Regions from separate parts of the Tumidithrix helvetica PCC 7403 genome, predicted to be linked through region 1. Evidence: predicted binding sites of a transcription regulator. Region 1 holds the regulator's gene; each other region holds the start of a gene.
What was found. The regulator HrcA, encoded in region 1, represses chaperone genes, less so after heat shock. The targets are predictions, from matches to a motif close to TTAGCACTCNNNNNNNNNGAGTGCTAA.
Positions count from the first base shown of each region.

Region 2: the regulator HrcA is predicted to act here: its motif matches at 1,151-1,177, upstream of ACP2WE_RS13725 (TolC family protein).
Region 3: the regulator HrcA is predicted to act here: its motif matches at 4,248-4,274, upstream of groES (co-chaperone GroES).

Region 1 covers NZ_CBDDRA010000023.1:3,268-13,971, forward strand. The annotation lists gene csaB (polysaccharide pyruvyl transferase CsaB) at 1-495, shown strand, start outside; gene ACP2WE_RS19120 (restriction endonuclease) at 530-1,441, shown strand; gene ACP2WE_RS19125 (Uma2 family endonuclease) at 1,469-2,113, opposite strand; gene hrcA (heat-inducible transcriptional repressor HrcA) at 3,680-4,747, opposite strand; gene ACP2WE_RS19135 (protein phosphatase 2C domain-containing protein) at 4,941-6,833, shown strand; gene ACP2WE_RS19140 (DUF3598 family protein) at 7,230-8,090, opposite strand; gene hisG (ATP phosphoribosyltransferase) at 8,252-8,905, opposite strand; gene ACP2WE_RS19150 (inorganic phosphate transporter) at 9,029-10,231, opposite strand; gene ACP2WE_RS19155 (SRPBCC family protein) at 10,237-10,704, opposite strand, start outside.
Region 2 covers NZ_CBDDRA010000013.1:131,324-142,027, reverse strand. The annotation lists gene ACP2WE_RS13730 (leucyl aminopeptidase) at 1-1,101, opposite strand, end outside; gene ACP2WE_RS13725 (TolC family protein) at 1,363-3,993, shown strand; gene ACP2WE_RS13720 (nucleoside triphosphate pyrophosphatase) at 4,000-4,623, opposite strand; gene ACP2WE_RS13715 (aspartate aminotransferase family protein) at 4,649-5,896, opposite strand; gene ACP2WE_RS13710 (adenylate/guanylate cyclase domain-containing protein) at 6,146-7,813, shown strand; gene ACP2WE_RS13705 (Uma2 family endonuclease) at 7,900-8,721, shown strand; gene ACP2WE_RS13700 (class I SAM-dependent methyltransferase) at 8,831-9,499, shown strand; gene ACP2WE_RS13695 (Tab2/Atab2 family RNA-binding protein) at 9,572-10,420, opposite strand; partial or broken gene hisE (phosphoribosyl-ATP diphosphatase) at 10,494-10,704, opposite strand, start outside.
Region 3 covers NZ_CBDDRA010000003.1:82,913-93,616, reverse strand. The annotation lists gene ACP2WE_RS04095 (response regulator) at 1-347, shown strand, start outside; gene ACP2WE_RS04090 (NAD(P)H-quinone oxidoreductase subunit 5) at 497-2,527, shown strand; gene sodB (superoxide dismutase [Fe]) at 2,610-3,212, opposite strand; gene ACP2WE_RS04080 (DUF6464 family protein) at 3,427-3,789, shown strand; gene clpS (ATP-dependent Clp protease adapter ClpS) at 3,808-4,116, opposite strand; gene groES (co-chaperone GroES) at 4,398-4,709, shown strand; gene groL (chaperonin GroEL) at 4,831-6,462, shown strand; gene ACP2WE_RS04060 (hypothetical protein) at 6,599-7,018, opposite strand; gene ACP2WE_RS04055 (PEP-CTERM sorting domain-containing protein) at 7,377-8,036, opposite strand; gene ACP2WE_RS04050 (hypothetical protein) at 8,262-9,110, opposite strand; gene ACP2WE_RS04045 (DUF6737 family protein) at 9,306-9,533, shown strand; gene ACP2WE_RS04040 (hypothetical protein) at 9,652-10,266, shown strand; gene ACP2WE_RS04035 (HEAT repeat domain-containing protein) at 10,377-10,704, opposite strand, start outside.

The DNA of each region.
Region 1 (10,704 bases):
ATGTTACGATCGCATCCCTTATTAACCGCCGAACGTTTAGCCCATGTGATTGAGGCGCTTATATACCTTCAGAAAACGACGGATACTTATCTCTTGCTGATTCCATTTCAGCCAAGTAAAGATCTGGCGATCGCAGAGCAAATTCATGGGTCGATACCCGAACAAAGCATCGTTTTGATGGATGAGAACCCACGATCGCTCAAAGGGATTTTTCACGGTGTAGAAATGGCGATCGCCATGCGATATCACGGCTTGATTATGGCGGCGGCTGAGGGCTGTCGATGTTCTGCGATTAGCTACGATCCCAAGGTTTCGCGCTTGATGAACGAGCAAGATATTCCTGGTTGGGATCTGGGAGATTTACCTGACGATCCGCACGCGATCGCAACAACATGGATAGAACAGTTTGCCAACGGCGATCCTATGAGTCACACCCAAATTTCTTCACTCAAAGATCGCGCGTTAATTCATCACCAACTTCTGACGAATTTGTAAAGCTCTCGTTTCCGCATGACAAAATCTAAACAATATGGCAATTCCCGACTTTCAAACTTTGATGCTTCCTTTTATGAAGTTTTCTAGCGATCGAAAAGAGCATTCGTTAAGAGAAGTTACTGATTACTTGATCGATGAATTTAAGCTGTCTGATGAAGAGAAACGAGCACTTTTACCTAGTGGGAAACAAAGGATTATAAATAATCGAGTTGGTTGGACAAGTACACACCTTAAAAAAGCGGGATTATTGGAATCTTCTAAAAGGTCGATTTTTAAAATTACAGCCAGAGGACTTGAAGTTTTAAAAAGTAACCCTACAAGGATCGATCAAAAGTTTTTAAGACAGTTTAAAGAATATTTAGAGTTTGTAGGTGCTTCAAACGGTACTGAGAAAGTAGTTGATGTTGTTGAAGAACAGGTAACTCAGGATACTCCAGATGAAATGCTGGACTTTGCCTATCAAAAGATCAGACAAGCTTTGGCACAGGAGTTATTGGATAAGGTAAAAAGTTGTGCGCCTAGTTTTTTTGAAATTCTAGTCGTTGAACTCCTCGTTAAGATGGGATATGGCGGCTCGATTCAAGATGCGGGAAAAGCGATCGGGAAGAGTGGCGATGAGGGCATAGACGGCATCATCAAGGAAGACAAATTAGGACTAGATGTAATCTACATTCAAGCAAAACGCTGGGGAGGCTCAGTGGGGCGACCAGAGATTCAAAAGTTTGTGGGGGCTTTAGCAGGACAAGGAGCAAATAAAGGAATCTTTATTACAACATCAACTTTCACAAAAGATGCGAAGGAATATGCCCCTAAAAATGCTGCCAAAATCGTCCTGATTGATGGTGAACAACTTGCCCAGTATATGATCGACTACAACTTGGCAGTCTCAACCGTATCAACCTACGAAATTAAAAAAATTGATTCAGATTACTTTGCTGATGAGTAAAACGATCTGAAAAAATATAATTATTTCTCACTGGAATTGCGACAATAACCAAGCTCCTGTTTTACTCTGATCGGATTGACGACTGCGTTGTAAAGCTTGCTCTAGAATAGAAATTTCTAAACCTGACAGAACTTGAGATTGGGTAATTTTCTCGCGATCGCGATCGGCAATCTTAAAAGCTAAAATTTCCATTTTTTCAACATTGACTAACCAATACTCAGGAACGCTTACATCTTGGTAAAGCAAAAGCTTCGCTTCTTTATCGTCTGCCAACGTTGTGTGTGAAATTTCAATCACTAGATCGGGAACTGGTGTTCGATCGAGATTTACCACAGAACTACCAAAGGGCGCAGATTGTAAGTTTTCATTCAAGTAGTAAGAGATATCTGGTTGAAACTCGCGTATACCATTTTTGCGATAACTACAGTTGATCAGTCCTTTATGGGGAATGCCTCTAAGCGTACAAAACAGACCGATCGCAAAGTGAATAATTCCATTGTCACTAGCATGATCTGCCCCCACTGGCATTGTCTCAATCCTCATCTGACCATTGTTGTAATAGCACCGAGCTTTTGCATAGGCAGGATCTGCTGTGATTTTGGCAAATTCATCCCATGTAGCAGTAACCCAACTACTAATCTTAGTCTGTTGTTTAGCTTCAAGTTCGAGCATTTCTACCTCCTGCTAGAGCCTGTACTAAAACTATGCTAACCGCGATCGCTCTATGATTGCAACGGATCTAGCGATCGCCTCATGCTCTTAAGAATACCCTTTATAAAAACTCAATGAGTCCGGTAGGGATCTACCAGACTCATGCAAAAATATAAATCACTATTTGAGGTTAACTAGGGTTTACTAGAGGTGGCTAATTGAACGAACTATCCTTTCCGATCTCAATAACCTTGAGTAGCTTGTCTTTAAGTCTTTCTATTTCTAACTCCTAGCAACTCCCTAGAACTAAACAGTCTCTAAAGGAACGTCCTAGCAATTGCTTCACCTGCCGATACTAACCTGTTTACTACTATGACATTTCATATTTAGGTTTGCTTTCAAGCAGTCTCAAATCGTTGTAGCTATCTCGTTTACCTAGGCTCTTATGAGCATAGCCCTAACTTTAAACAACAGAAAATAAGAAGCTGAAAAACCAAATAGTAACGCAGCGATAGTAACATTTACGGCAATCAAAAACCAAGAAGAAATTAGTAAATGTACTTGAGCTTAAATGACGTAAAACTAATTAGAAAGATATTGCTTAATTAGCTCTATGACTGGCTTGGGGAGGAGGCACTGCCCAGAACCACTTATCTATATGTGCCTATGAATACAATAGAAACAATTTCTTAGAAATGCAAGCGTTTTAACATATGTTTATATTCTGTGGTGCTAGATTGCACTTACAAAAAACTATTCTAAATACTACAATTCTTTGATTGCTGCCTCAGCGATCGCAACAGCACTGCTTAGAAGATTTATGCCTATGCAGACAAGATGCCTGCGCTACCAATAAATTAAAACTTGTTTGGGATTGCGAGATAACACATAGATTCGGTACGATAGGCTCCCTTGGGCTTTGGTTGGGAGATCGCGCTACAAATTGCCCTTAATCAATTGCCTTTACAAAAAACCCTTATAAAAACTCAGTGAGTCCGATAGAAGGCTACCAGACTCACGCAAAAATATAAATCACTATTGAATTATTACTAGGGTTTACTACAGTTTACTAACTCTACAACCCGTACTTTCTCTTCCTCAATTAACTTGAGTCGCCCGCCTCTCGATCTTTTCATTTCTAACTTTTCCCAGCAATCCCCTAGAACTATTGAGCAATAAAGGGAAAGTGTTCTAGCAATTGCCTTACCTGACTTTACTAACCTGCCTACTACTATGACACTTCATAATTAACTTGGCTTTCTATCCTCCTTGCCCCGTTGTATCAATCACGTTACCTAAATCTCTTCGAGCTTAGACGCAACTTTAACTAACAGGATACAAGACAGCAAAAACCAAATAGCAGTACAGGGCTAGTAACACCTACGATAATTAAACACCAAGGAAAAATTAGTAAATGTACTCAAATCTAAGAGAGACAAAACTAATAAGAAACAACTTGCTTAGTTAGCTCTGCAACTGGCTTGGGAAGGAGGCACTGCCCACAACCACTTGTCTAAATGTGCCTGTATTTAGAGTATTAAATCTGACGCTAAAGCGCAAGGATTTTAATATAAGTTCATAAAGTTTCTACCACTGCCCAATTAACTCTGAGAGATGGGTTGCCACGGCTTGCACGGAAGCGATCGCGCGTTCGTAATCGAGGCGGGTTGGGCCTAAAACACCAACACTACCCACAGGGGTGCGATCGCAGCTATAGGTCGTAGAAATCAGGGTGCAATGCTTGATTGGTTCCAGCGAAATTTCAGAGCCAATTTTTACAGTGACGCTATTTGGCTGTGCAGACTCAGGCCGATCGAAAATTAGGGGCAATAAAGAAGCCTGATCGGCTTCTAAAAGTTGGATCACGCTTTGGATTTGGCTAAGTTGGGTAAATTCGGGCTGACGTAGCAATTCTGTCATGCCACTGATGAAGAAATGTCCGACAGCGACAGGGTTGTAAATTCGCATCAACTGATGCAAGGACTGTTGCAATAACGTAGCGTACTGTTGAAACTTACTATCTAGTTCGTGCCATTGCAAAGTACTAGTTAGATCTGACCACCGCTTATCTCGCAAGTGAGCATTGAGAAAATTATTTAAAATTTGCAGTTCTGCTTCTAGCAACTCGGCATCGGTCTCTGAGGGCAAATCCATCATGACTGAGGCAGTATGGTAAGCGTCACTGACAGCGACCACCATGACCTTGCAGGTATCGACCATCACCAATTGCAAATGACGAATCTTGACCGTCTGCATATCAGGCGCGGTGATCAAGGCAATACAACCACTTAGAGTTGCCAAAATTTGCGCCACACCCCGTAAAATTTGCTCTAGGCTATTATTCCCAGATAAGCCCATTTTGCTCTGCAACATCTGAGCCGCATTATCCGTCAGTTCGCTGGAAGGGTTAATCAGTTCATCTACATAAACCCGATAGCCTGAGTCAGAGGGGACTCTGCCTGCGGAGGTATGGGGCTGGTATAACAGACCCGAACGGTCTAGCATACTCATAACATTACGAATCGTGGCAGAACTAATATCAAAGTTGTACCCTTCTAACAAAGCTTTTGAGCCAACTGGTTCAGCTTTTGCGATGTAATAGTCGATCGTCGCCCACAGAACTTTTTGTTCTCTAGCGTTCAGCTTTGTCTTCATAGGTTTTTGGATGAATCGAAATGGAGGTTAATATAGTGAAAACTAAAAAATAAAATTATGTTTTGTTTAAAATAAAGTCTGATTCTACTAGGATACTCAGATTAGACCAGAATTCTAGTATCACGTTAGACAAGTGTTTTGGGATCCCATCTGTGAGATAATTCTGAGATTTTGAACGATCGTATACTTCCCTATGAATAAGCAGGATCAATCTACGGTAATTCCGCGACAATATCTCTGGGCGGTAGGGATAGATACGGAAGCATTTCCTCAAGGATCGATGCTAGGCGATCGCTATCGTGTCATAGATTCTCAAATTGTGGTTGACACGCAAAGTTTTAAGCTGCCCGAAATTCCTGACGAGTTTCCCAACGATGTGGTTTCTTATCTCAGGTTATCTCGGCTAGTGATGCACTTACCTCGTCCCTATGGGTTATTGCGATTTGGAGAAGAGCTAGGCGTATCAGAAGTGTTGTTATTAGAAGATGTGCCGATTGACAACAGAGGCAAGCTTTTACCCACCCTAGAGGAAAGTTGGGGACAAGCTACGCCCTTGCGTCAAATTAACTGGCTCTGGCAGGTTTTGCAGCTGTGGCAGCCCCTTGCCGAGCAAAACATGACTAAAACACTGCTCAAGCCCGAATTTTTGAGGGTAGATGGGGCTTGGTTGAGACTTTTAGAATTGCAAGCTGATGATACTCCAGTTACGTTAACCCAACTCGGAGATCTATGGGTACATTGGTTAGATCGGGCTCAGCCAGAAATTGCCGAACCTCTTGCCGAGTTTTTCTATGGTTTGGGGCGGGGCGATCGCGACATTACCAGTGCGATCGCATTTCTAGACCAGTTATCTGAGCAAGTTTCACAAACTTTACCCCTCACCGTTCGGATTGCTAGCGCTACCGATAAAGGGCAAAGGCGCGACCATAACGAAGATACTTGCTACCCCGACCCCAAACGTCAAAAGAGATCGCAACAAAATGGGATGCTGCGCGATCGCGTCGCCATTATTTGTGACGGCTTAGGCGGCCATGAGGGTGGCGAAGTGGCAAGCTCGATGGCAATTAAAACCCTAGAACAACAGCTTCAGGTTTTATTACGCCAAGTTGAAACGGATTCAGAACCTTTCTCTGCTGCGGGATTTATCGCCCAGCTAGAAGCGATTGTGCGGGTAGTGAATAACCAAATCGTTGCACTCAACGATCAGCAGCAACGGCAGGCCCAGCAGCGTATGGGCACGACCTTGGTAATGGCAGTGATTCCTGCCCCTCAAGGGAAAACTCGCCATGAGGTCTATATCGTCCATGTTGGAGACAGCCGCATTTATTGGATTGATGCCGAAAACTGTCGCCAAGTCAGCTTAGATGATGATGTTGCCACCCGTGAGTCTATCCTCGGCTACAACTTTTATTCCTATGCTACGCAACGCATTGATGGCGGTGCGTTGATTCAAGCACTCGGAACTCGAACGTCCGATATGCTCTTGCCACGCGTTCAACGTTTCACCATTGATGAAGATTGCTTGCTGCTACTCTGCTCCGATGGGTTAAGCGACTTCGATCGCGTCAATATGCTTTATGAGTCTCATATTCGCCCAATTCTCACGCAAGACAAGCCCCTCGATCGCAGTTGTCAGGAACTGATTAAAGAAGGAAATCATCTCAACGGGCATGACAATATTACGCTAGCCCTGATGCGTTGTCGCCTTACTAAGCCAAATCCTGAAGAAGATAAAAAAGAAGAGGAAGAGCAGGCAACAGTCTTACAAACCTCTACCTCTATCTTGAACGCTAGTACCAATGTTGCGATCGCAGGGGCAAAAGCAAAATCTCAGCCCATCGATCCTGCATCCGCATTAGTTCTATCCACAACCAATGCAGATAACACAGCAGAAGAAAGCATAGACAACGAAAAAACAGAGCTAGGAGAAGTAGCGCCTAAGCAGACCAGTCAAGGGTTCTTGATCCTATTGGTCTGTGTGATGTTCCTCTTAGGCAGTGGTTTGGCAGCGACACAAATTCCTTCGGTACGAAAATGGCTAGAGAGGCAAATTCCTAAAGAATATATTCCACCTAAGATGTTTTAATACTTCCCGCCTAAAAGCACGAAATTCTTTCTTCTACGGGAATCACATGACCTCTTTCGGTTAAGCATTACAGTAGTAGGTAATACCAATTTCACATAAATTTGCAACAGATCGGTGTTTAGGCTCCGCTCGGAGCGCGGTCTTTCAAAAACAATGCGTCGCACTACTTTTTGAAAATGGTATTACTGTATTTAAATTGGTATCAGCAATAAGCCGCCAATTCAAGCTTGAATTGGCGACTGCGATGTCATTTTATTATAACAACAAAGAAGCTATTGACGAGAGCATCCAAGCTTCAGAAGCTTTTGCAGATTCTCTGCGTCCTATTTATTCTTCTGTTTTGCCAGAAAAATCAAGGTATTAAGGAATGTCAGAACGGATTCGTTACTCTGACTTTCAGGTAATTCTCTGCTCAGCCACAAAAGTTAGACCCATCCATTCCCCCTGGGCATTGTAGCTGCGAATTATGCGTTGGTGCAGATCGGGTTGCACGAGCCAAGAAACCGCGAGGCGAAATGGTTGGCCGAGTCTAAGGTGGGTGGGAGAAGTAGAGGAACTGCTATCGGGTAGAAATAGCGTCTGAATTGAGAGATTACCTGACATCGAGCCTGGTTCAAAGTTGAGGATATTGGGATTGGACTCATGGATGGTGGCGATCGAGGTAATTGCAGGAATAGAAGGATCGCTTCCCATCCTTAAGGTCATGCTCACTTGTCGATCCTGCTGGCTCCAAGCGCTGGCAGTTGGATAAATCTCCGATCGCCAATCAGGATAGATCGTAACCGCTTCTCCCTGCCAATGTCCTAGTAGAGATTCCAAGTTTAGTGGTGGTCGCTCTGGGATATCGCTCTCAGGTAAGCGCTCGCGAATCAAGGTTAAACTATCTAGGTTCCCTTCTTTGTTAAAGAGTTGTACCAACCGCAGGCGACGGGTACGATCGATCGATCCAAATTCAGCACCAAACTCAGATTGAAAACCTAGTTGTATCGATCCCTGAGAGAAGGCTCCATTCTCAAAAAGCAATATATTTCGACCTAAAGACGAGTAGGTTAAGACTTTCTCTTGGGTGCGATCGGGATAAAACTGACGAATGGTTTGCTGAATCGTTTTGCGATCGTCTAATCCTTCTAGAATCGTTTCGCTTTTGATATCTTCTCTAAGCTCACCTTGAGGTGATAATCGCGTGAATGAGCCTTGCCAGCAGCCAAGATTGAGTAATAAGCATTCCCACTGAGTTAAACCTTTGAGTGTTGTCATAAGCTTGAGAATTCTATCTCTACTATAGATATAAGTCGGGCTTCCCCCCTTTAATCCCCCATTTGTAAGGGGGAAGATCGGAAATTTAATTCCCTCCCCTGCCCTGCGGGAATTCGCTTCGCGGCTGGTAAAAGGGGAGGGCTAGGGTGGGCTAATTCCATCTATTTTGCGATCGCTTCGCTCCCAATCGCAAACCGCACCTTATCGATTAATGTATTAAATTCATCAGAATAGAGGCGATAGCTGAGTGGATGGGCAATCAGTCGGGCTGTACTTTCAAATAGGACTTCAATTTCCACCAGACCATTTTCCTTAAGCGTGCGCCCAGTCGAGACTAAATCGACGATCGCTTCTGCCATACCCGTAATTGGGCCAAGTTCCACCGAGCCATAGAGCGGAATAATTTCTACGGGTAAATCTAAGCTTTGGAAATATTCCCGCGCGCAACGCACTGACTTAGAAGCAACGCGGCAATGGGGTGGTAACTCTAACGCCGAGGTAAATCGGCTAGCCTCTGAGACAGCGACCGACATCCGACATTTGCCAAAGCCTAAATCGACTAAACAAGCAACCTTAGGTAATTTTTCACGTAAGACATCTTCACCCACAATGCCTATTTGTGCCTGCCCATATTCAACGTAAACAGGAACATCCTGCGCTCTCACCAGCAAAGCCTTTGCCGAGCCAGTGGGGTCAGCGATCTGTAACTGGCGACTGGACGGATCGAGAAAAGCACTAAAATCCAAGCCAACAGACTTTAGTAAGCTAATCGAATCTTTGAGTAGCGATCCTTTGGGTAAAGCGAAGGTAAACATAAAAAGGTAAAAGGTAAGGGGTGAGAGGTTATCGGTTATCGGTTATCGGCTATCGGTATTTTGGGATTAACACTGAAAACCGATCGCTGACAACTGACAACTAAATAACTGACAACTAATAACCTATTCTGTCAGCATCGATAGCAGTTTGAATAACCCTGCCGCTAAAATCGCCGCAGCAGGAATTGTGATTAACCATGCCATCACTACTTTTTTCATTACGCCCCAATCGATCGCATTGGTTCCAGTGTTGAGTCTTTTGGCTAAACCAACCCCCAAGACGGCTCCAACTAAGGCATGGGTTGATGACACAGATAGGCTGAGGCTAGAGGCAAGCAAGACCGTAACTGCGGTTGATAGCTCCGCAGCAAACCCACTTTGCGGCTCGATCGCGGTGATCTCAGAGCCAACCGTAGCAATTACTTTTCTACCGAAAATACTTAATCCCAGCACAATGCCCATGCCGCCCAAAACTAGGAGCCATAGGGGAATCGTTAATTCTTGAGACTGTAAAGCTGTACCGTTTGTGACGATCGCCACTGCCACCGCTAAGGGTGCGATCGCATTGCCGACATCATTAGAACCATGGGCGAAGGCAACAGAACCAGCACTCAAAATTTGCAATTGCCCAAATACTGGGGTCATGCCTTCTTTACTTTTGTGCCATAGCCTGAGGGTCAAACCAGAAACCGCGATTGCCCCAAGCCCAAAACCCACTATGGGCATTGCAAACCGATCGCCTAAACCGCGATCGATATGATTCACAGATAGTCCCATTAACCCCAATGTCCCGACACTGAGCCAAGGTATCCATTCAGATAGGGTGCTAGACGATATCCAAGTGTGCATAAAGGTAAGCAGCAAAAAGCTAATCGTGCCACTAACTAAGGGTGTGATCAACCAAGCCAAACTCAGAATCCCGATTTGATGCCAGTAAATTGCTTGAATTCCTTGGGCTATGCAGCCAAACCCCACCAAGGCCCCAATAATGGCATGGGAAGAAGCCACAGGTAAGCCTTTCCAGTTAGCAAAGTTGAGCCAAATCGCACAGGCTAACATGACTGTTCCCATGCCCAACAGTAGTTGATTGGGGTCAGCACGAAATACTTCTGGCGAGACCACACCTGTGGCGATCGCATTGGTAACACGATGCCCAAAAAGAGATGCCCCAGTAAACTCGGCGATCCCCGCTAAAGCGATCGCTTTTCTAAGGGACAAGGTTCCCGACCCCACAGAGGTTCCCATCGAGTTGGCGACATCATTTGCGCCGAGCATGGCTGCTAAGTAAACCGCCAAAAGGATCAGGAAAAAAAGCGCAAAGGACATTCGTGCTAACGCCGACTAATCTCTTCACCGATCGCAGCTAAGGTTTCTCTTAGAGAAGCTTTAAAGATTTGATAAAAAACATCTGCGGGTGTGGAGTCGTTGGGTTGAACGTTTACCGTATAGGTAATCAGCACCTGGGTTGGGGGTTGACGCGGTACGACAGAAACAGGTTCGATCAGCCAAGAGCCTGTGAGCCCTGCTAGATCGCCACTGATCAAACTAAAATCAATCTGTTTCTGATTTGCCTCTGTAATTGCCAATTTGGTGCGAGAGGTAATTGTGGTCAAAAAGACTTGGCGCTGATCGACCTGCTCCACCACCTTGCGATCGCCATTATTCTCTAGTACGCGACTAGAAGCCATGTTGGGAATAAAGTTGGCAAGGTTGCCGTAGTCTGTAAGCACATTCCAGGCGGTAGGTACAGAAGCATTGACCAAAATTCTTGCAACATACTGACCGCGATCGCCTGTTAC
Region 2 (10,704 bases), on a different contig from region 1:
TGTATTATTCACCTCGATTGTCTTGCCATTAGAGGCAGTGAGAATGTCTCCGGGGCGCATGGCTTTGCCATTGATCATGTTTTCACAGGCAGCAATAATAAAATGCACTTCTAGGTTGGGGGGGTGGAGTTGGGCGATCGCTTTGGCAGCACCCAGCGTTGCAGCAGCTCCTCCCATATCGGTTTTCATTAATTCGATGCTGCTGCCCACGCCTGTTTTCAGATTTAAGCCACCCGAGTCAAAGGTCAGCCCTTTGCCCACGATCGCGACCTTACGCTTCGGTACATCATTGGTTCCACTGCTGTAGGTCAAGTGAATAAACTTGGGCGGTAAGTCAGAAGCCCGAGCCACAGCCAGAAACGACCCCATGCCTAGGGTTTCGCACTCCTCTTTTTCTAAAATCTCGGCAGTGATGCTGCTATATTCGTTGGCGATCGCAAGGGCTGTATCGGCAAGTGTAATCGGCGTAACCAAGTTGGCAGGTGCAGACACGAGTTCCCGCGCCAAGATGACGCCACTGCAAATTTTCTGTGCGGTTTCTATGCTAGCTGCTGAGTCTGGGATTCCTAACAACTCCACCTGTTCTAAGGTTGGCTCTGGCTTTGGTTTTGTGGAGCCATTGCTGGAATTGGATTTAAACCGCTTATCTTGATGGGTGGCAAGCAAAATCCCTTCACTTAGGGCTTGAGTGGTAACGTCGAGGTCTTGATTGTACTGCGGGAAAGAAAGCGCTAGGGTCTTACATTTCGCTTGGTTCGCCCATTTTGACGCCTGAGCTGCGGCTTTGCGCCAAGCATCCGTCGTTGCTTTAGCGGGGTCGCCGAGCCCCAACAACAGCACCTTCCGAATCGGACTGCTTCCCCCCACTCTGGTACTAGCAGATTCACCTGCTGCCCCCTTAAAGGCTGACTCAGCGATCAACTCTTGTAACGTGCCTGCGAGTACCTCGGCATCTAAACTACTGAGTTCGGGCGCGAGCTCGAGCGATTTCTTATCCTGAGGATCTCGCTCGGGATCGGGTGTTGGGGCTTGAAAGAAAGCGATCGCGAGTCCATCGCCTACCCATGACTGAGGGAGATGCGCTGATGTGGTGATTTTCATGCTGTAATTTTATGATTTTTCCTAGCTATATTACAATCACAGGAATTAGTAAGCACACTTATAAACCTTGTGCGAAATATTTTTACGCCATTCAGCAGAGTATCAAAAGCTCTCAGGTGCTGTATTATCACTCTATCGGTGTTGGATCGTTCGTAGCTTTAGATTAAAAAATTAGAGATTTACAAATTACTAGTAACTGCTATATTTTGTGCAGATTCTGCAAGTAGCAGATTTGTTTGAGGAGTGACAGACTATTAAGCTATGCAAATTTCTCTCGGTTGGATGACTCTCAGTGCCAGTTTAGCGATTCTGACACCAACTCTCTCAGCTAACGCTCAAGTAAATACCCCAAATCGAACCCCAGCTAAAGTTTCAGTTAGCGGCCAAGTTAGCACGGCTATTGCAGGTTCAGTTCCTCAAACTATACCCACTTCTGGAAGTGTGTTGGAGTTGCTATGGCTTGCTACAAAGGATCGTTCGCGTTCCGAAGTGTCTCTTGACAGCACATTTAGGTTACTCATCAGCCAAATTACCGATAACTCGACTCAAACCAATTCCACAAACCTAACTTCTGGCAATCAACTACAACAGGAAAACAGAAGTAATGCCAAATCGACGGGTGCGATCGTTCCCGTTGCCAATCGCAATTCCTTACCTACCGATAAACTGCGCGCAAATCCCACTGAATCAATCTTGGCTTCGTTGCCGCTTAGAGAGATTCAACTCTCTAGCAAGCCCAGCTACTTTATAGCCCAAGAGCCAGATACGTTAGAAACGCGTCCTAGTAGTTCCTCTAGCAGTGCCACACCGCCTGGAACAGAAGTTACAATCGCCAAGCCTCCTGTTCTCTCTCTCCCCAACATTCAAAGCCTTCAAACCAAGACACCAGAGAAGCTTCCAGAGAAACTCACAGACAAGATTTCAGCCAAGGTTCCCGAGAAACAGCCTGAAAAGCAATCGGAACCAGTGGCAAAGCCTACCCCTGTTAGTGTGAGCCCGTTACCAGCGAATAGTCTAAGAGAAATTAAGACTTCGACCCAGCCTGTCACCAAGGTTGCCCAAGAGCCAGCCGTTGATTTACCTGCTAAGACCACAACCAAGCCAACCGAAGGGGTAAAACCTGAAGTTAAAGAAGTCGATGTTAAGCCTGATGCGAAGCAGCCAACAGCGATCGCGCCTAAACCCATCAGCCCAAATACTCGTGAAAACACGAATGCCAATACTAATGTCAAACCACCAGTAAGTTCATCAGCGATCGTCACTCCTGAAGTTAAGCCTGAAGCCAAACCTTTGGTAACGCCTGCAACTTCAGATCGGAAATTGCCAACACAGCCAGAGCAAAAGCTGTCCGATCTAAAAGCGCCTGAATCTCAGCCAGTGGCAAAACCTACGGCGACTCCTACAACTCCTGCTCCAGCGACTTCAACGCAGGCAAAGACAGAGCCAGTCACACAAACTCCCTCTTCGACGGGTAGCACTGAGACAAAACCAGAGACAAAACCCACCGACCCACCTGCCAAGTCATCGCCAACGAGCGGCTCTGAAACGAAACCCGCTCAACTTCCTGCTACACCCAATACCTCATTTCTTGGCTTAGAACCAGCTCAAACCCTAGTTGTGCCAACCACTCCCAGTCAGGTGAAATTGGATCGAACCAAACCGATTACCCTCACCGAAGCGATCGAACTGGCAAATAAAACCAATCGAGATATTATTCAAGCCCGTATTGCAGTTGAGCGTGCCAGAGCCTCACTGCGAGAACAAGAGGCGGCAAGAATGCCTACTGCCTCAGCTTCGTTGCAGTATAACTTTAATGACTCTGCTCAAACTCGGTTAGGCAATATTGCAGCTCCATTTTTTTCTCAACCTTCTAACACGATCAGCCAACCCATAACTGGTACGGTGGGCGTGCAATACAACGTCTTTAACTCTGGACTGGTCGATGCCAATATCCGATCTGCCGAAAATTCACTCAGAGTTAGTGAAGCTACATTAAATAGGACTACCCAAGCGGTTCGTTTAAATATTGCTACTGCCTACTACCAGTTGCAAAACACCGATGAAAATGTTCGCATTCAACTCAAGGCTGTTGAGAATGCCCAGCGCAGTCTTAAAGATACGCAAGCACTCGAAAGGGCTGGCGCGGGTACGAAATTTGATGTATTGCAATCAGAGGTGCAGCTTGCGAATGCGCAGCAAAATTTATTAAATGCTAGAGCCAGTCAACTGATTGCGCGGCGAGATATGTCTAGACAACTCGAATATCCTGCCACACTCGATCTTAGTGCTGCCGATAAAATTGAGCCCGCTCAAGACTGGAAACTCACGTTAGAGGATACGATTATTTTAGCCGTGCGCAATCGTTCTGACCTAGATATTCGTAAGCTGGAGCGAGAAATTGCTCGCGACCGCGCTGTGGCAGCTCTTGCTACCCTCGGACCTCAAGTCACGCTGTCCGCAAATGTGAATGCTGCCGATAACTTTAATCAAGTAGGAGGGGTTGCTCTGGGCTACCAACTGGGGGCAACTTTGCAATGGAGTCTCTACGATGGTGGTAAAGCGCAAGCCCAAGTCGATCAGTTTAAAGCCGATCAAGCGCTTGCCGAAAGCCAATTTGAGCAGACCGCAAGACAGATTCGCTTTGATGTGGAACAGGCTTACATCACTTTACTAAAAAGCCGAGAACAGATTACAACAGCTACAAAGGCACTGACTCAGGCAAACGAAGCCTTACGGCTAGCAAGGCTCAGGCTCACGGCTGGTGTGGGAACGCAACTAGAAGTAATTAATGCCGAAGTGGCGCTTACTCAAGCCGATGTCAATCGACTCCAAGCCATTACGAGTTTCAATTTATCCCTATCAACACTGCAACGAGCGATCGATGGTCTATAGAGGGTGTCAGCGAATTACCGTTTCCTGAGCTTCAAATTGAAGGCTATAGCCCAGCGATCGCAGCATTTGTCGCAAAAGTGGCAGGCTCAAGCCCAAGACATTGGTGTGACAGCCTTCTAGTCTTTCGACAAGCAAACCACCCAATCGCTCTAGGGCAAAGCAACCCGCGCAGGCAAGGGGTTCACCCGTATCGACGTAGCTACTGATTTCCAAATCCGTAGCATCAGCGAAGTATACGGTTGTGAGAGCATAGCGCACGAATGTGCGTTGGCGCTGTACGTCAATCAGACTATGCCCTGTATAGAGTTCGCCCTTATAGCCGCGCATTTTTTGCCACATGGCGATCGCCTTGGCTCGATTTTCGGGCTTGCCATAGATCTCACCATCCACGCTCAGCACAGAGTCACAGCCCATAATCAGGGCGTGCTTGCCTGCAAATTGCGATACGACGGACTCGGCTTTACTACGAGCCAAAACCTGTACCAATTCCGCAGGATCGGTAAGCGTAACCAGAGATTCGTCAAAATTGCTGACACACACGACAGGATGAATGCCAGCATTTTCAAGTAACTGTTTGCGGGTTGGCGAACCAGAAGCCAAAACAAACAGGGGAGATGAGAATTCAGTCACAGGCGATCTTTAATCACGAAGTACATTACGAGTTTAATGATGCCAGCGATGCGGCGATCGTGGCGATCGCTTGGTCGATTTCCTCAGCAGAAACGATTAAAGGCGGCACAAATCGCACGACTTTAGGCCCAGCAGGAACCAGCATTAAGCCCCGATCGATACAGGCTTGCACGACATCGCGCGAGGTCAAAGCTGCCGACTCAGCCAGTACCAGGCCCTCAATTAATCCCCAACCGCGTACTTGCTCGATCAGATCGGGATAGTCTTGCGCGATCGCGCGTAAGCCCTTTTGGAGTTGTTCGCCCCGTTCTTTAGCATTGGCAACAAGATTTTCATCGGTGAGGGTCTTGCAAACTGCCAGAGCTACCGTGCAGGCAAAGGGATTGCCACCAAAGGTACTGGCATGATCGCCGGGTTCAAATAGATTGCAGGAACTCTTACACATCATTGCCCCAATCGGAATGCCACCGCCCAACCCCTTTGCCGAGGTAAAGATATCGGGTTCGATTCCGAGGTTCTCATAGCCCCAGAGTTTGCCACTGCGTCCCATGCCCACTTGAACTTCATCGAGGATCAGCAGGATATTCTTTTGGTCGCAAATCTCTCGCACTCTTTGGAAATAAGCGCGATCGCCCGGACGCACGCCACCTTCGCCTTGCAGTGCTTCTAGCATCACCGCACATAAACGCCCCTCATACTTGGCGACGGCTGCTTCTAACGCGGCAATGTCGTTATAGGGAACATAGTCAAATCCCGAAACGAGGGGGGTAAAGTTTTTTTGATATTTGGGCTGCCCCGTGGCTGTAATTGTGGCAAGGGTGCGACCGTGAAAACTGGCATTGGCGGTCAAGATCAGCGGATCTTCGATTCCCAGTTTGACATGGGCATATTTACGCGCCAGTTTGATTGCTCCCTCGTTTGCCTCTGCCCCAGAGTTGCAGAAAAACGCTTTGTCAGCACAGGAATTTTGCACTAACCATTTGGCAAGTTCGCCTTGAGCGGGCAAATAAAACAGATTAGAGACATGGTGCAGGGTCTGGATTTGCTCGGTCACCGCTTTGACCATTGCGGGATGAGCGTGTCCTAAGGTACAGGTGGCAATGCCTGCGACAAAATCTAAATATTCTTTACCCGTACTGTCCCAAACGCGGCAACCTGCGCCTCGCACCAACGCGATCGGAAACCGCGCATAGGTATTCATGACATATTGGTCAAACTCTGATGTGCTATTTTGTATGTCTGCGATGGGTGGTTCAAGGGCGATTGGAGACATGGATCTGCGTATAGTTAGTGGTAATTTTAAACATTAAGTATGATATGCAAAGCCAACACTTGCATTTGTATTGCAATTAGCATTGCGATCGCATTCAAGAAACTCATCACCTATTGACGCGTCTATTGAATCTATACGATCTTTACATAGGCATCGCAAAATTGGGTATGTAATTTGCCAGCAATTTGCCAGCAATTTGGTAAAACGATGCACTTACAATAAATTTGGACTGCCAGAGGCTTTTGAGATATGCCATACATCATTCAGAATCCAGAAACTCCCACCGAAAGAGTCTGTGAGTTGAGATTCGGGACAAATAGTATTGGACGGGGGTTAGAAAACAACATCGTGGTTGAAGATGATGCCAGAAGCCTCTCGCGCCACCATGCCGAGATCAATTTGACTGATTCTGGAGTCTATCTCACCGATCTCAACAGCAGTAACGGCACATTTGTGAATAGTGTCAAGATTACGCAGCACAAGCTTCAAGAAGGGGATGCCATTCAGTTTGGCAGTGTCGTATTTAAATTTGTCATGAGTCGGGCTAAGTCCCCCTCAAATCCGCAAACCAGTGCTAGTGCAAATTCAGGTTTATCGATTTTGATGCGGGTTTCCCCTGAAAAGCCCCGCACGCCTCTCCGCGATTTAATCAAGCATGACAGTGCGCTTCAACGCGATACGGGTTCTGTTTTAAGAATTCCCGACCAAGATGATAGTCAACGCACGGCGAACAAGCTAAAAATCCTGTTGGAAGTCAGTCAAGAGTTGGCTTCGCCTAAAGCCTATGATGTTCTGCCCGAAAAGATTCTCGACTTACTGTTTGAGATTATGAACGTCGATCGCGCCGTTCTGTTAATTTTGAATGAAGCCACCCAAGAACTCGAACCCAAAGCCTTGAAAGCCAAAGTGGGTATTTCGGCTGACTATGAGTTTTACAGTAAGCGCATTACTAATTTTGTACATAAATATGGCGATGCCATTCTCACCGATGATGCCTGTATTGATAAGCGATTTGACAACTCGATGTCGATTATTCAACAGGCGATCCAAGCTGCCATGTGCGTGCCCTTAAAGCCTAGAGATAAATGCATTGGCGTCTTGTATGTAGACAATCTTTCGATGACGAATGTCTATCATAAGGAAGATTTAGAATTTCTTACCAGTCTTGCCAACCAAGCCGCGATCGCAATTGAAAATGCCAGTCTCTATAAGCGGATGCAAACGGAGGTGATTCGCAGAGCGAGGCTAGAGCGCTTTTTTCCACAGGCTGTCAGTCAAAAAATCGAAGAGGGCGGTGATTTAAAGATAGTCGAAACTGAAGTAACGGCTCTGTTTTCTGATATTAGCGGATTTACAGAAATGTCTTCGCAGTTGGAACCTCGGCAAGTTCTAGAGATTCTGAATGAATACTTTAAGGTCATGGTGGAAGACATTGTCTTCCGCTATGAGGGAACTTTAGAGAAGTATATTGCTGATGCGCTTTTGGCGGTTTGGGGTTCTCCCTATCGTCGCGATGATGATGCGGTTCAGGCAGTTCATGCTGCGATCGCCATGCAATGGGCAATGACCCACTTAAACGAACAATGGTTGCAACAGGGTCGCAATTTACACATTCAAATTCATATTGGGTTGAATACGGGTAAAGTCGCGGCGGGAAATATTGGCTCTGACAAGTTGATTCAATATACAAATATTGGCGACACGATGAATGTGGCAAGTCGGATATGCAGTGCGGCGAAAGCGGGAGAAGTTCTAATTTCAGAATCTACTTTAGCCCAAATATCCCATCTCGATATTCCCACAGAGAAGATCGAACCTGTCATGGTCAAGGGGAAAGACCAACCTTTGAAACTCTATCGCGTGCTCTGGCAACAAGCCGAAGTCGCTTTAGCCACGAATCTTACGGTGCATCAGTAAGAGCGACCAACCGATCGCTGACTGGGGCGCAGTTACAAGCATTGGATATGCTAAATTTGTATATAGATCTGACTTGGAGGAACATCATGGCAATTTCTGATGATCTCAAGCTACTCTCGACTATTGAACTTCCTGATGAGGACTTTGAGCCAATGCCCGAAGGCGATAAACAACGGCGCAATCTTAGCTATACGACTGAGGCTCTAAGGCTGTGGTTTGAGAAGCAACAGAATGTCTATGTTTCGGGGAATCTGTTTATCCGTTATGCAGACGATCGAATTGAAAAAAGAGTCGCACCAGATCTCTTTGTTGTGTTTGGCATGAGCAATGAAGACCGAGTTAGTTACAAAATTTATGAAGAGGGAGGCAAAGCTCCTGATTTTGTTTTGGAAGTGACTTCTAAGGGAACCGTAACAAAAGACCGCGACCAAAATCCATTAATTTATCGAGATTTGGGTGTAAAGGAATATTTTCAGTACGATCCGACGGGTGAATATTTGAAACCGACTTCTTTACAAGGAGTACGTTTAGAGCATGGGAAGTATGTTGCGATCGCGGCTTCAACTTTGCCTGATGGCACTTTGTCTTTACATAGTGAAGTTCTAGGGCTGGATCTACATATGTATACAGATCTAAGTTTCCGTTTTTATGACCCAATCTCCGATCAGATATTAAGGTCTTATGCTGAGGCGGAACATGCTAGGTTTCAGGCGGAACTGGAGCGATCGTTTGAGCAACAGGCTAGACGCGAAGCGGAGGCGATCGCAGCTCAAGCTGAACGGGCACAACAGCAGGCTGAAGCGATCGCTGAGCAAGAACGTTTAATTGCTGCCCAAGAACGCCAAGAAAAAGAGAGACTTGCTGCATATCTCATATCGCTTGGGATTAATCCTAATGAAATTCCATAGCCAATCGCTACGAATTTTGTTTTAGAATCAGCAACGGTTTACATCCTTGGATCTTGAGTATGAGGAATTGCAGTCGTTCAATTTGGATTGTCACTTACACGCTACAAGCATGACCATTATCCATCAATTTTTTGCTGATAATCGGAACAAAAACTCCGTAGCAACTCAGTTACGGCGTCAGCGGTTTGATATTTTCATGGAGATGCTCAAGGATCTGCCTCGCCCCGTCAAAATTCTTGATATTGGCGGGAGTCAAGGGTATTGGGAAATGATGGCAGACAGAACCTTGCTAGATCGGGAATTTCAGATCACCCTGCTAAATATTGAGAATCAGCCTGTATCAATCGCTAGTTTTACGGCAGCGATCGGCGATGGCAGAGCCATGCCAGAGTTTTCAGACAAGCAGTTTGACATCGTGTTCTCAAATTCCACGATTGAGCATGTTGGAAGCTTTGAAGATCAAAAACGTATGGCGGATGAAGTTAGACGTGTGGGTAAACGATATTACATACAGACGCCTAATCTGTTCTTTCCCATAGAACCACACTTTGTATTTCCCTTATTTCAATTCCTTCCGATCGCATTCAGAGCTTGGCTGCTACAAAACTTCAATTTAGGCTGGTATGCCAAAGTTCCCGATTATCAAAAGGCATTATGTGAAGTCAAAGGTATCCGCTTGTTGAATAGGGCAGAATTCAAACAACTTTTCCCAGAAGCCACAATCTTTCAAGAGAAGTTTTATGGCATGGTTAAATCATTTGTCGCTCATGCACCTTGATGATTGGAGCAAACATAGAAAAGCGATCGCTTTTCTATGTTTGCTTTCCAAGCAATATATCGCGATTCCCGATTAAACCTCTTTGAGCAACCAGAAACCCGCGAAATGTTCTACATCTGGGTTGGTTTGAACTGCCATAAAGTGAATGCCATTTGCTTTTTGTTTTGCCGCTTCAAAGCTATCTCCCTCGGCGATCGCTTTGCTATCTTTCGGTGCTTGCAAACTAGTGAGAATCCAACTGGCATCGGCACTAGCTTCTAGGAGTAATTGGGTTTTACCAGCGATCGCCGCCCGTTCAAATTTGAGAAATACTGGATCGACCCCTGACATCCATGCGGCTAAAGGTAAGGCACGGGCAGAAATCATGATAATTCCAGGGATTACCAAGTCTGGCACAAGGGACGCGGTCTGAAAGGTTTCACCAAAGTCCATCGACCATTCTGAAGCTGAGGCTAGATCGGCTGCTGTGAGCGACACTAAAATCCAGCGATCGCCCATTAAGGCATTGGGTACGGGTAGGGATGTAATGGCTTGTACTTGTAAAGGTAGAGGTTTTGGATCGGCTGCCTGAAAACCTGGGCGTTGCGGATAAACCTGCTCCATTCGTTCTTGCAGCCAAGCTGAGAGTGTAAAGAGACGACGGGAAGCGAGGGAGGGAATTTCTGCTTGCTTGCAACCACGCGTGATAATGTTGCTCATGCTAGGACGATAAAAGCGAATCTTGAGAGGGGGTTGCTGAGAAGCGGCAACGGCTTCTCGTAGTTGACTTGCTAGCCAAGTAGAGTTGACCTCGTTGCTAGGACATTCCTTGACCCACTCAAACTGCCGATCTGTATCGCAAATCAACAATTCCCAAATTTTTTTGTTATTCTCATCCAGAACTGGACGAGAATAAAAATCTAACTCCCAAATTGTTGCCATGAATCTCGACGCTCGCTTCTACTCTAATATATTCAATCGGTCGGTTTCTTATAAATTCTCGATGGATATTCAATCAGCGACGTTGTACCAATTTGTCGTAGACCATTTGTAGATCGACATGATGATGTGCCATAGCTACAAGGGTGTGATAAAACAAATCTGCCACTTCTGAGGCGATCGCATCGGCATCATCGTCTTTACATGCCATCACCACTTCTGCCGACTCTTCGCCGATTTTCTTTAAAATCTTATTGTCGCCACCGTCAAAGAGCTGACAGGTATAG
Region 3 (10,704 bases), on a different contig from region 1:
GAATCCCCCTATTACTGATGTCGGGTCGCAAACAGGAATGGACTAGTAAAATTCCTGAACCCTTTGAAGACAAGTACCTTGTTTTCATTGAGAAGCCGTTTGAGCAAAAATCATTGATCGCGGCAATCAAAAAAGCGATGGCTCTCGGACAAAAACGTCCACCAGATACTTCTGTAGCCGTTGTTCCTTCCCATCAAACACAATCTACGATCTCAGAAGCCAGTCCAGAACTACTCAAGCAAATTGAAGCGTTAGACAAGCGCGTTAAAATGCTGGAGCAACAGGTTGTCAATCAACACAAGCAAATGCAACAACTTGTCGATTTTATTAAGAAAAAAATCGGTTGATTTCTACGTACTGAAACCAGATCGAAATCTTAAATCTTGTCGATCTTAGGTAGTAATGCTCACAGATTACAGTAGCTCTTGCGATCGCTATAGTAAACTAACCTGTGGAGCGAATCTACAAATACTCAAGAGCTTAAACCCTCCAAAATATGGACTTAGCATATCAATATGCCTGGATGGTTCCAGTGCTACCGCTTTTAGCGGCTCTAATTATTGGGCTAGGGCTAATTACATTTAACAAAGCCACCAATAAACTACGACAAGCTTGTGCTGTTCTTAGTGTCTCTGCTACTGGGGCAGCCATGTTTCTTTCCTTCAATCTCCTTTGGAGCCAGATTCAAGGACATGAAACCTATCTCGCAACATTTGAGTGGGCACAAGCGGGAAGTTTTCACCTCAACATGGGCTTTGTCATCGATCACCTTACCGCTTTGATGCTGGTGATTGTAACCACTGTTGCCTTCTTAGTGCAGATTTATACAGATGGTTACATGGCACATGACCCAAGCTATGTAAGGTTTTATGCCTATTTGAGCTTGTTTAGTTCTTCGATGTTAGGGCTGGTGGTCAGTCCTAATTTAGTACAGGTCTACGTCTTCTGGGAATTGGTGGGAATGTGTTCTTACCTCCTAGTTGGCTTTTGGTTTGACCGTAAAGGGGCAGCGGATGCCTGTCAAAAAGCCTTTGTAACCAACCGTGTAGGTGATTTTGGGTTGCTACTCGGTATGTTAGGTCTTTACTGGGCAACAGGTACGTTTGAGTTTAATGAAATGGGTGTAAGGCTGACGGAACTGGTTGAATCTGGTTCTATCAGTGTCTTTCTTGCTACCTTATTCGCTGTGCTTGTATTTATGGGGCCTGCGGCGAAATCAGCCCAGTTTCCCTTACATGTCTGGCTACCTGATGCTATGGAAGGTCCAACCCCGATCTCAGCCCTGATCCATGCTGCCACGATGGTCGCTGCAGGTGTATTTTTGATCGCTCGCATGTTCCCCGTGTTTGAAGATCTGCCCGCTGTGATGAATATCATTGCTTGGACAGGCGCTTTCACGGCATTTCTGGGGGCAAGTATTGCAGTTACGCAAAACGACATCAAAAAAGGTTTGGCATACTCCACCGTTTCTCAGTTGGGATACATGGTGATGGGTATGGGCGTTGGAGCCTATGGTGCTGGCTTATTTCACCTGATGACCCATGCCTATTTTAAAGCCATGATGTTTCTGGGCTCTGGCTCTGTGATTCACGGTATGGAAGCAGTGGTGGGACACGATCCCGATTTGGCTCAAGATATGCGTGTGATGGGTGGGTTACGCAAGTACATGCCGATTACTGCGATCACATTCTTTATCGGTACTTTGGCAATTAGCGGTATTCCCCCGTTTGCAGGTTTCTGGTCAAAGGATGAAATTCTTGCCTCGACTTTTAGAGCAAATCCTGCGCTATGGTTGATTGGCTTTTTGACAGCAGGGCTTACGGCTTTTTATATGTTCCGTATGTACTTTAATACCTTTGAGGGTGAGTTTAAAGGTACGGACAAAAAGCTATTGGCAGAGGTCAAAGCGCTCAATGCTAAGACGACAGAGCAAGCAGGTCATGATTCTCATGATTCTGGTAGTCATGGTACTCACCATCATGCCAGCAAGCCCCACGAGTCACCCCTATCGATGACCTTCCCCTTAATGGCTTTGGCAATTCCATCGATGTTAGTTGGCTTGGTCGGGACGCCTTTTGGCAATTATTTTGAGCAATTCATTCATGCGCCGAAAGAAGTTGTCGAGTCTTTGCCCGTCGAAGGCTTAACCCCTGAGTTTTTGATCATGGCAGGTAGCTCGGTGGGAATTGGCTTGATTGGAATTTCGTTAGCAATCCTGATGTACTTGCAAAAGAAAATATCTGCCGATGCGATCGCTAAATCGATCCAACCCCTTTACCTGTTTTCCAAAAACAAATGGTACATTGACGAACTCTATGAATTCTTGTTTGTGAGTGGCTCTCGTCGCTTGGCACGTCAGGTTTTAGAAGTAGACTCTAAAATTGTCGATGGTGCTGTCAACCTCGCTGGCTTTGTCACGGTAATTACGGGTGAAGGACTGAAGTACTTTGAAAATGGCAAAGCGCAGTTTTATGCCCTTGTGATTTTCATTGGTGTCTTAGGATTGGTGATCTTCTCATCAATTTAGGTTTGATTGCCGAATTACGAACAAACAAAAAAGGGTGAACTCGTTCACCCTTTTTTGTTATTAAAGCGTAATGATATCAAACTTAGGCAGCAGCTAGATTTTGGGCAACAACATCCCAATTAATCAGATGATCCACAAAGTTTTGCATAAAGTTGGGGCGGCTATTTTGGAAGTCTAGATAATAGGCATGTTCCCAAACGTCCATAGTCAAGAGAGGAACTTGTCCCGCATGAACTAAAGGGTTCTCAGCGTTAGGAGTTTTAGTGACTTTCAACGTGCCACCTTCTTTTACCAACCAAGCCCAGCCACTGCCGAATTGGGTAGCACCAGCATTTTTGAAATCTTCTTTGAATTTATCAAAGCTGCCAAAACTTGTATCGATCAGCGCAGCAAGCTCACCTGTAGGTGTACCACCACCATTGGGCTTGATGCCATTCCAGTAAAAGGTATGATTCCAAACCTGCGCAGCATTGTTAAAGATGCCAGCCTTGCCTTCTTTAAAGCTAGTTGTAATGACCTCTTCTAAAGATTTGCCAGCCAAATCAGTGTCTTGTACGAGTTTATTGAGGTTATCTACATAGGCTTTATGATGCTTGCCATAGTGAAACTCTAATGTCTTAGCTGACATGCCTGATGACTCAAGCGCATTCATGTCATAGGGCAATGCAGGAAGTTCAAACGCCATTATTCTGCTCCTCTCTAAGTAATTTGCTTAGCTTTCTTAGGTTTAAGTATTGTTACAATTATATGCTACATCGTAAACCGTAATTCTTGCTACAACGCACTTAGTCCAACAAGTAGTGAAGTGAAACTAGCTTCAATCCTTGTCATTCACAAGGGGATTTTTATGAGCCCGAACTCATCCAGATTTACATCATTTAATATTTAAAGTCTGTACTATGCAAATATCTGCTTTGCCTACAGAGGTTCGGGTGATTTATCCCGATCGCTACTTGGGCAAGATCTACCTAGACTGGATGCCCCAACCCGGAAATTATTTAGAACTGGAGGGCAAGCCTTACACAGTTTTAGAGCGCCGCCACCGCTATCAGTTTAGAAATGGTCGCTACGCATTATTTAACATTGTCTTATACGTCCAACCCAGTCAGAAACCCTCAGAAAATAGCTTAGTAGATGGCCGCTGGGTGGTTGGTGATGCCACCTGTCGGTTTAACGCACGTTCGGAAATTATGCGTTGTGCCGTCAATCCCCTTGGTCCTTGTGAGGGTTGTAGATCTTGGGAAAAGACAGCAGAAGCTTAGGTGTTTGCCGATCGCCAATCAAGCTGGCTCAAGTGGAGCCATAGTCAGATCGGACTGTTTTAATTGCGCGTGATAAAGTTCGGCTTGTTCTTGTGGCCCGACCCAAACGATCGCCAATCCTTCGAAATGCACCTGATTGGTTAGTTCCCACGCCAGTGTCTCAGTCATGGCAGGAATATATTTCAGCAAGCTTTTAGCTACATGCTCAAACGTATTAAAGTCATCGTCAAGAACGATGACTTTATAGTTAGGGTAAGGCTTTTTAACAACGGACAAAACCGTCTGACTTGCTTTATCAGGGGCTTGAGTGGCAGCAACAATAGGCATCATAAATTGTGTTTCCAACTCCTAGTTCCTCATTATAGTCAAAATGATTTTGACATTTACCGCTTTTTTGGGGCAAGTATCGCGCTAGTTCGGTAAACCACACTCGTATATGTAATTCAGTTTCCGCTAAATTAGCACTCAGCAGTGAAGAGTGCTAATTTAGCTCTTAAGCCTCTACCGCATCGATTGCTTTGAATATTACCAACTCGTTAATCTTCAAGCGATCGCCATTGCATGGGTTCCCAGAGCTATGTAAATGTTAACGAATTAGGTTGATAACTATGGCAGCAACGTCTTTAAATATTTCTACTGTAAAGCCTTTAGGCGATCGCGTATTCATCAAAATCAGCGCGAAAGAAGAAAAAACTGCAGGAGGTATCTTTTTACCTGATACCGCAAAGGAAAAGCCTCAAGTAGGAGAAATCTCCGCCGTAGGTCCTGGCAAACTTGACGACAAAGGCGTTCGTCAGGCTCTTGATGTCAAGGTTGGCGATAAGGTTCTCTACTCAAAGTACGCAGGTACTGATATCAAGATCGGCAACGATGAATATGTATTGCTGGCTGAGAAAGATATCTTAGCGATCGTGGAATAAAACAGCGATCGGCGCTTAGCTCTAAAAAAAATAGCTAACCGTTAATAGCTAACTGCTAACAGTCTTGAGATAACGGACAACGGACAACGGATAACTCACAACTTAACAACCAACAAAAACTATGGCAAAGAGAATCATTTATAACGAAGATGCACGTCGCGCTCTAGAACGAGGCATGGATATCTTGGCTGAGGCAGTGGCTGTCACCCTTGGACCTAAAGGCAGAAATGTCGTTCTAGAAAAGAAATTTGGTTCGCCTCAAATCATCAATGATGGGGTCACCATTGCCAAGGAAATTGAATTAGAAGATCACGTTGAAAATACAGGTGTGGCGCTAATTCGTCAAGCCGCTTCTAAGACAAACGATGCTGCTGGCGACGGAACCACCACGGCAACCGTTTTGGCTCATGCGATTGTCAAAGAAGGCATGCGTAACGTTGCCGCTGGTGCAAATTCGATCGCACTCAAGCGCGGTATTGACAAGGCATCTAGTTTCCTCGTAGAAAAGATTGCCGCTCACGCGCGTCCTGTAGAGTCCTCTACTGCGATCGCCCAAGTAGGTACGATTTCTGCTGGTAACGACGAGCAGGTTGGCAAGATGATCGCCGAAGCCATGGACAAAGTCGGCAAAGAAGGCGTGATCTCGCTCGAAGAAGGCAAGTCGATGACGACTGAACTAGAAATCACTGAAGGGATGCGCTTTGATAAGGGCTATATCTCTCCTTACTTTGTTACCGATAGCGAACGCATGGAAGCTTCCCTTGAAGATCCTGCCATCTTGATTACTGATAAGAAAATCGGTATGGTACAAGACCTCGTACCCGTTTTAGAGCAAGTTGCTCGTGCTGGTCGCCCGCTCTTGATCATTGCTGAAGACATTGAAAAGGAAGCACTTGCTACCCTGGTTGTGAACCGTCTGCGCGGCGTGTTAAACGTCTGTGCAATTAAGGCTCCTGGATTTGGCGATCGCCGCAAAGCCATGCTAGAAGATCTCGCCGTCTTGACTGGCGGTCAAGTGATTACTGAAGATGCTGGACTTCGCCTTGATACAGTCAAGCTTGACTCACTCGGTCGGGCCCGTCGGATCACCGTTACCAAAGACAGCACCACCATTGTTGCCGAAGGTAATGAAGTCGCTGTCAAATCTCGTTGCGAACAAATTCGCCGTCAAATTGAAGAAAGCGATTCTTCTTTTGATAAGGAGAAGCTCCAAGAACGCTTGGCAAAACTATCGGGTGGTGTAGCCGTAATTAAAGTCGGTGCTGCAACTGAAACTGAAATGAAGGATCGCAAGTTCCGTTTGGAAGATGCAATCAATGCAACCAAAGCTGCGGTTGAAGAAGGTATCGTTCCAGGTGGTGGTACGACCTACGCTCACTTGGCTCCAGAATTGGAAACATGGGCAAAAGCCAACTTGACTGGTGAAGAACTCACGGGTGCGCTGATTGTTTCGAAGGCACTTTTGGCTCCTGTCAAACGGATTGCTGAAAATGCCGGTCACAATGGCGCAGTAATTGCCGAGCGCGTGAAAGAACTAGAATTCAACACTGGCTTTAATGCCATGACCAGTCAGTTTGAAGATATGTTCGAGGCTGGCATTGTTGACCCTGCCAAGGTGACACGCTCTGCCTTGCAAAATGCTGCATCGATCGCTGGCATGATTCTTACCACAGAATGTATTGTTGTCGATAAGCCCGAAAAAGAGTCTGCTCCTGCTGGTGGCGGCATGGGCGGCGGTGACTTCGATTACTAATTGCCTGAGAATGGCTCTTAGCGGATCGCGCATTTAAACGTTAAAGCTGGCTCTAGCAATTTACTAGAGCCAGCTTATTGTTTGGCTTGTTTCCATAGTGTGCGAGATCGAGAAAGCCCAATCTCTCAAAAAAAACCTAATGTGAGTAGTACCGATAGTGCCTGTGGTAGGAGTAAGGATTGTTGTTATAGATATAAACCTGCCCAGGAAATGGAGATACAGGCGTTGTTATGATTGGAAGATTATAGGGATTGGAACTGGTAGGAAGGTTATAGGGATTGGAACTGGTAGGAAGGTTATAAGGATTTGGTACTTGATAGGAAGAGTTGGGTTGAGTATAGATCGGTACGACATTCTGATACTGACGATTGCGGGGATGAGAATGATGGTACAAGTGTCGATCGTATGAACCATATTGATTAGGAGTGCCATATTGAATGATCACTCTAGTGTTACCACTGTTGAAACTCGTACCAACAGACAGATCTGCGTAAGCTGGGATGGCGAAGATATTCGCGATCGCCAAGCTGGTTATGCCTAAAATTAAAGATTTCATAGATTTAATTGGTGTGTGAAGGGGCAAGCCTATACCTATATTTTATAACAACTTCAATTTTAGGAATTATAGCGGTTAGCATTTAGCGATTAGCTTTTTTAAAAGCCTTGCTAGGCAAGGTAGTTATCCATAAATGAAAATACTCGCCACAAGTGACGGGTACTGGAATTAAAGTTTGAACGACAGATATAGCAGTCCTCAATGATTTGAGCGGTAGGGGCAATTCATGAATTGCCCTTACCGCTCAATGCAGAAGAAAGAATTTCCCATGTATCAAATAGGAGCGCTATATAAATTTCAAAACTTCGCAATCGCATAAGATAGAGATGTCGAGAATGGAAAAATTTTGCGATTTGACTTAGGCAACAGCCTTTGCAGAGCGCTCTTTAAGCAGGCGACGACTGAACAATGCACCTGCAGCAACTACCCCAAACACGACACCAGGAACTGGAACGGCTCTAGTTTTTTCGTTATACGTCAAGTTGTCAAGGGCAAAATGCGTGCCATTACCAATATAACCCTGATGTTGAGTGCCTCCATAGGAAACAAAGCTTAGAGTATCAATACCAGCCCAGTCAAATGTAAATAAGGTGGGAGCCGTTGCGCTGGGAGCGATCGTTGTTGCGAACAACTGAGTGCTTCCTAAAAAGCCTTTTACATCTATCTGCAAGCCGTCATTCCAAGCTGCAGTGAAGTAAGCAGAGTTGAAAGTAAAAGGTGTTGCACTTGAAAGCGAAGCTGGATTAGCAAACCCGTTAAAAATTACGTTGTTTGGTGAAACTACACCTGCTTGATAACCAGTAGAGTTAGGGGGGGTATAAATATTTGATAAACCATTTACCTCATAAAAATTGTTCCAAGTAAACCCATTATATCCATTTGGAATTGGTGAACCACCCGAAGAGTTGGGGAGATCGTCAAATGTTAGCGTTGCGGCACTTGCAGTCAAAGGTGCAGAAATACAAGCCAATGCAGCAACAGTTCCAAGCGACATAGATACAAACTTATTTGATTTCATAACTACATATCCTCAAATTTATCTAGTAGATTTCATGTTTCTACTTTTAAGAGATATACCTAAAAATTACAATCACCAAAGGTTATATGAAAGTGATACGAAAATGCAACCTTGGTTAGATAACTTTTCGGGTTTTAGTTATTTATTTAACTGAAATCTATATGTGGTAACTGTTGCTCCGATCGCCACAGCTTCAATAAAAACTGAGTGGTTCTTAAGAAAGTGTCACTTGTGCCAGTTTTTACTGTTGGGATAAATGTCGTTAGGGATTCCCAACTCAGCATCTCCAGGATTCGCATTGGGGTTAGGGTAAGAACTGGGCGGATTGACAACGGGAGTCGGACGAGAAGGAACCACAGGTGCAGTGGTTGGTAAGGGTCTAGTTGGTTTGACTGGTATTTGAGTCGAGGTTTGCGGACGCACTTCTACGACTTGGCGATTAGACACTTGGCTCATACTGGCTTGCGCGATCGCTCTAAAAGGTTGAATGGCTTCGAGGGCGATCGCCTGTTCTCTCAGGTCTCTGGTGTCATATTTGATCAGAGTTATGGCTCTAAGCTCAAGTTCGGGTAAAGCATTTACCGAAGTGCCCAATTGACTGGCAATTTCGTCAATGGAAATAATCTCAACGGGGGGAGTGAGACCGCCTGCCTGTCTCGGTAATAACCTCGCGCCTGTACTGCTGTAGAGATCGACCCAGCGCCCTTCTCGTCCAACGGAAAGTTGATAGACGACGTTGGCATACTTGGTAGCAGGTTTATTTAAGACATCTAGCTGAATTCCAATTCCCAAGAACCTTCCACTATCGTCAAATACCCGCAATAATCGCACGCCAGCATTCCATGATTCAGAACTTTGCGCCACTGGTGATGGAGAAGAAGGAATAGCATTGGTTCGCATTCCACTGGCAATTGCATGCGTTGTCTCAGCTTTGGCATTCCCTATGCTCAAGCGATCGCTAGGAATAATGGCTAAAGTTGTTGCGATCAGAGAGAGCAAGGCAACTTGGGAGACCTTGAATAAAGTCAAAATTCCTGATGAACCAGTCAAGGCATGGTCAGAATTGAATTTCATGGATTTCAAGTCAAATTCTCGTTCTTGTTAATAAAACTACGCTACTAGCTTTAGCATAACTCGTGCTACGCGTTCCAAGTTATTATCGCGATCTGATAGCAATGTAAAACGTTATATCCTCATTCTTACGTTCTTTATGTAAAGATCGATCTTTGAACGAGAAACTGAGGAATTTATCGAAGAAATTATTGAATTATGGAAAAAGTAGAAAGTGTGTGGAGTCACAAGCCTTGGTGGTGTCAACCTTGGTCAATTGTTCTAACTGGCTGTGCCATTATTTTAGGTAGTTGGCTCTTGTTTAAAATAATCTGGGTAACGCTGCTGGTAGCCTTACCAATTTTGGCTTGGATGGGATTTTTTATCGGGCTTTATCCCCGTTTATATTTGGAGGCGTTAGCTAATGGTGAATTAGAGAATTTTTAGCGATCGCGCCTACCCCTAAAATTAAGCGGGTTTAATCTGCCAAAACTGAAAAAGCCAAAACTCGCCAAGATTAACCATCCATAACGTACAGTAAACGATAACGTAAAGACTTGTAACTATGTCTGCCAATCAACAACCTACAACTGCTAAAGAGTCCGCTTCGTCTGAATCTGCGATCGCCTTTACCCCCAAAAGATTTCATATCTCTGCATTAATTCGGATTACCCTTTTGCTGTTGTACATCGCCTTGACCTTGCCGCTAACTTTCTTGGCACAGGCAGCCCATGCGCCCATATCGGTGGAGTGGCTAGGCGTGGGGTTGGCGCTGGGATTTTTGGTCGTGTATGCAGCCGTCAGCGATCGCGTCGATCTAGACGAAGAGGGTATTCGTGTCGGCTATCCGATTTGGGTTCCCCCCTTTATTCGTAAGGGTTGGTCGTTGCCCTGGGCAAAGGTAAAAGCCTTAAAGCCACGCACGACGGGACAAGGCGGCTTGGTTTATTATTTTGTGAGTAAGTCTGGCGAAAGCTACCTGTTACCGATGCGTGTGGGCGGTTTTTCCAAGCTGGTCAAATTGGTAGAAATTAAAACGGGGCTTGACACCACAGATATCCGTCCTCTGGCTCAGCCTTGGATGTACATCATTTTGTTGGTGTTTACGACAATGCTACTGACCGTTGATGGTTGGTCAATTTATCGCATCCTCAACTTCCCATTTCCCAGCGTTTCTTAACGCTCGTTCGGGTTAAAGATTCCGAAATAAAGCAAGTCAACTGGTTGGAATCAAAAGGTTCGATTCCCCTATAAAAGGCAATCTTCATTTTTTGAAGCTGCCACACAACTTTACTGCATCGTAGCCAAGGTTAGCTTTGCCGAATCTGCGACTTGCTCGGCGGGATCCTGAGCTAGTTTCTCTAGTGCCGTTTTAGCGCGATCGCCACCCAATTGCCCCAAAGATTGAGCCACACGATGACGCATCTGCCAGTCTGTATTTTCCACAAAAGGTAGGAGCAAGTCGATCGCCGCTGGATCGCCTAAGTCACCTAGCGCACCGATCGCCGCAATTTTGACCAAATCGTTAGGGTTTTGCAAGGCAGTCGTTAAAAGCTCAAGTCCATTGGGATCGCCAAGTTCACCCAAGGCTGCCACTACGCTGAACTGCATCATCCAG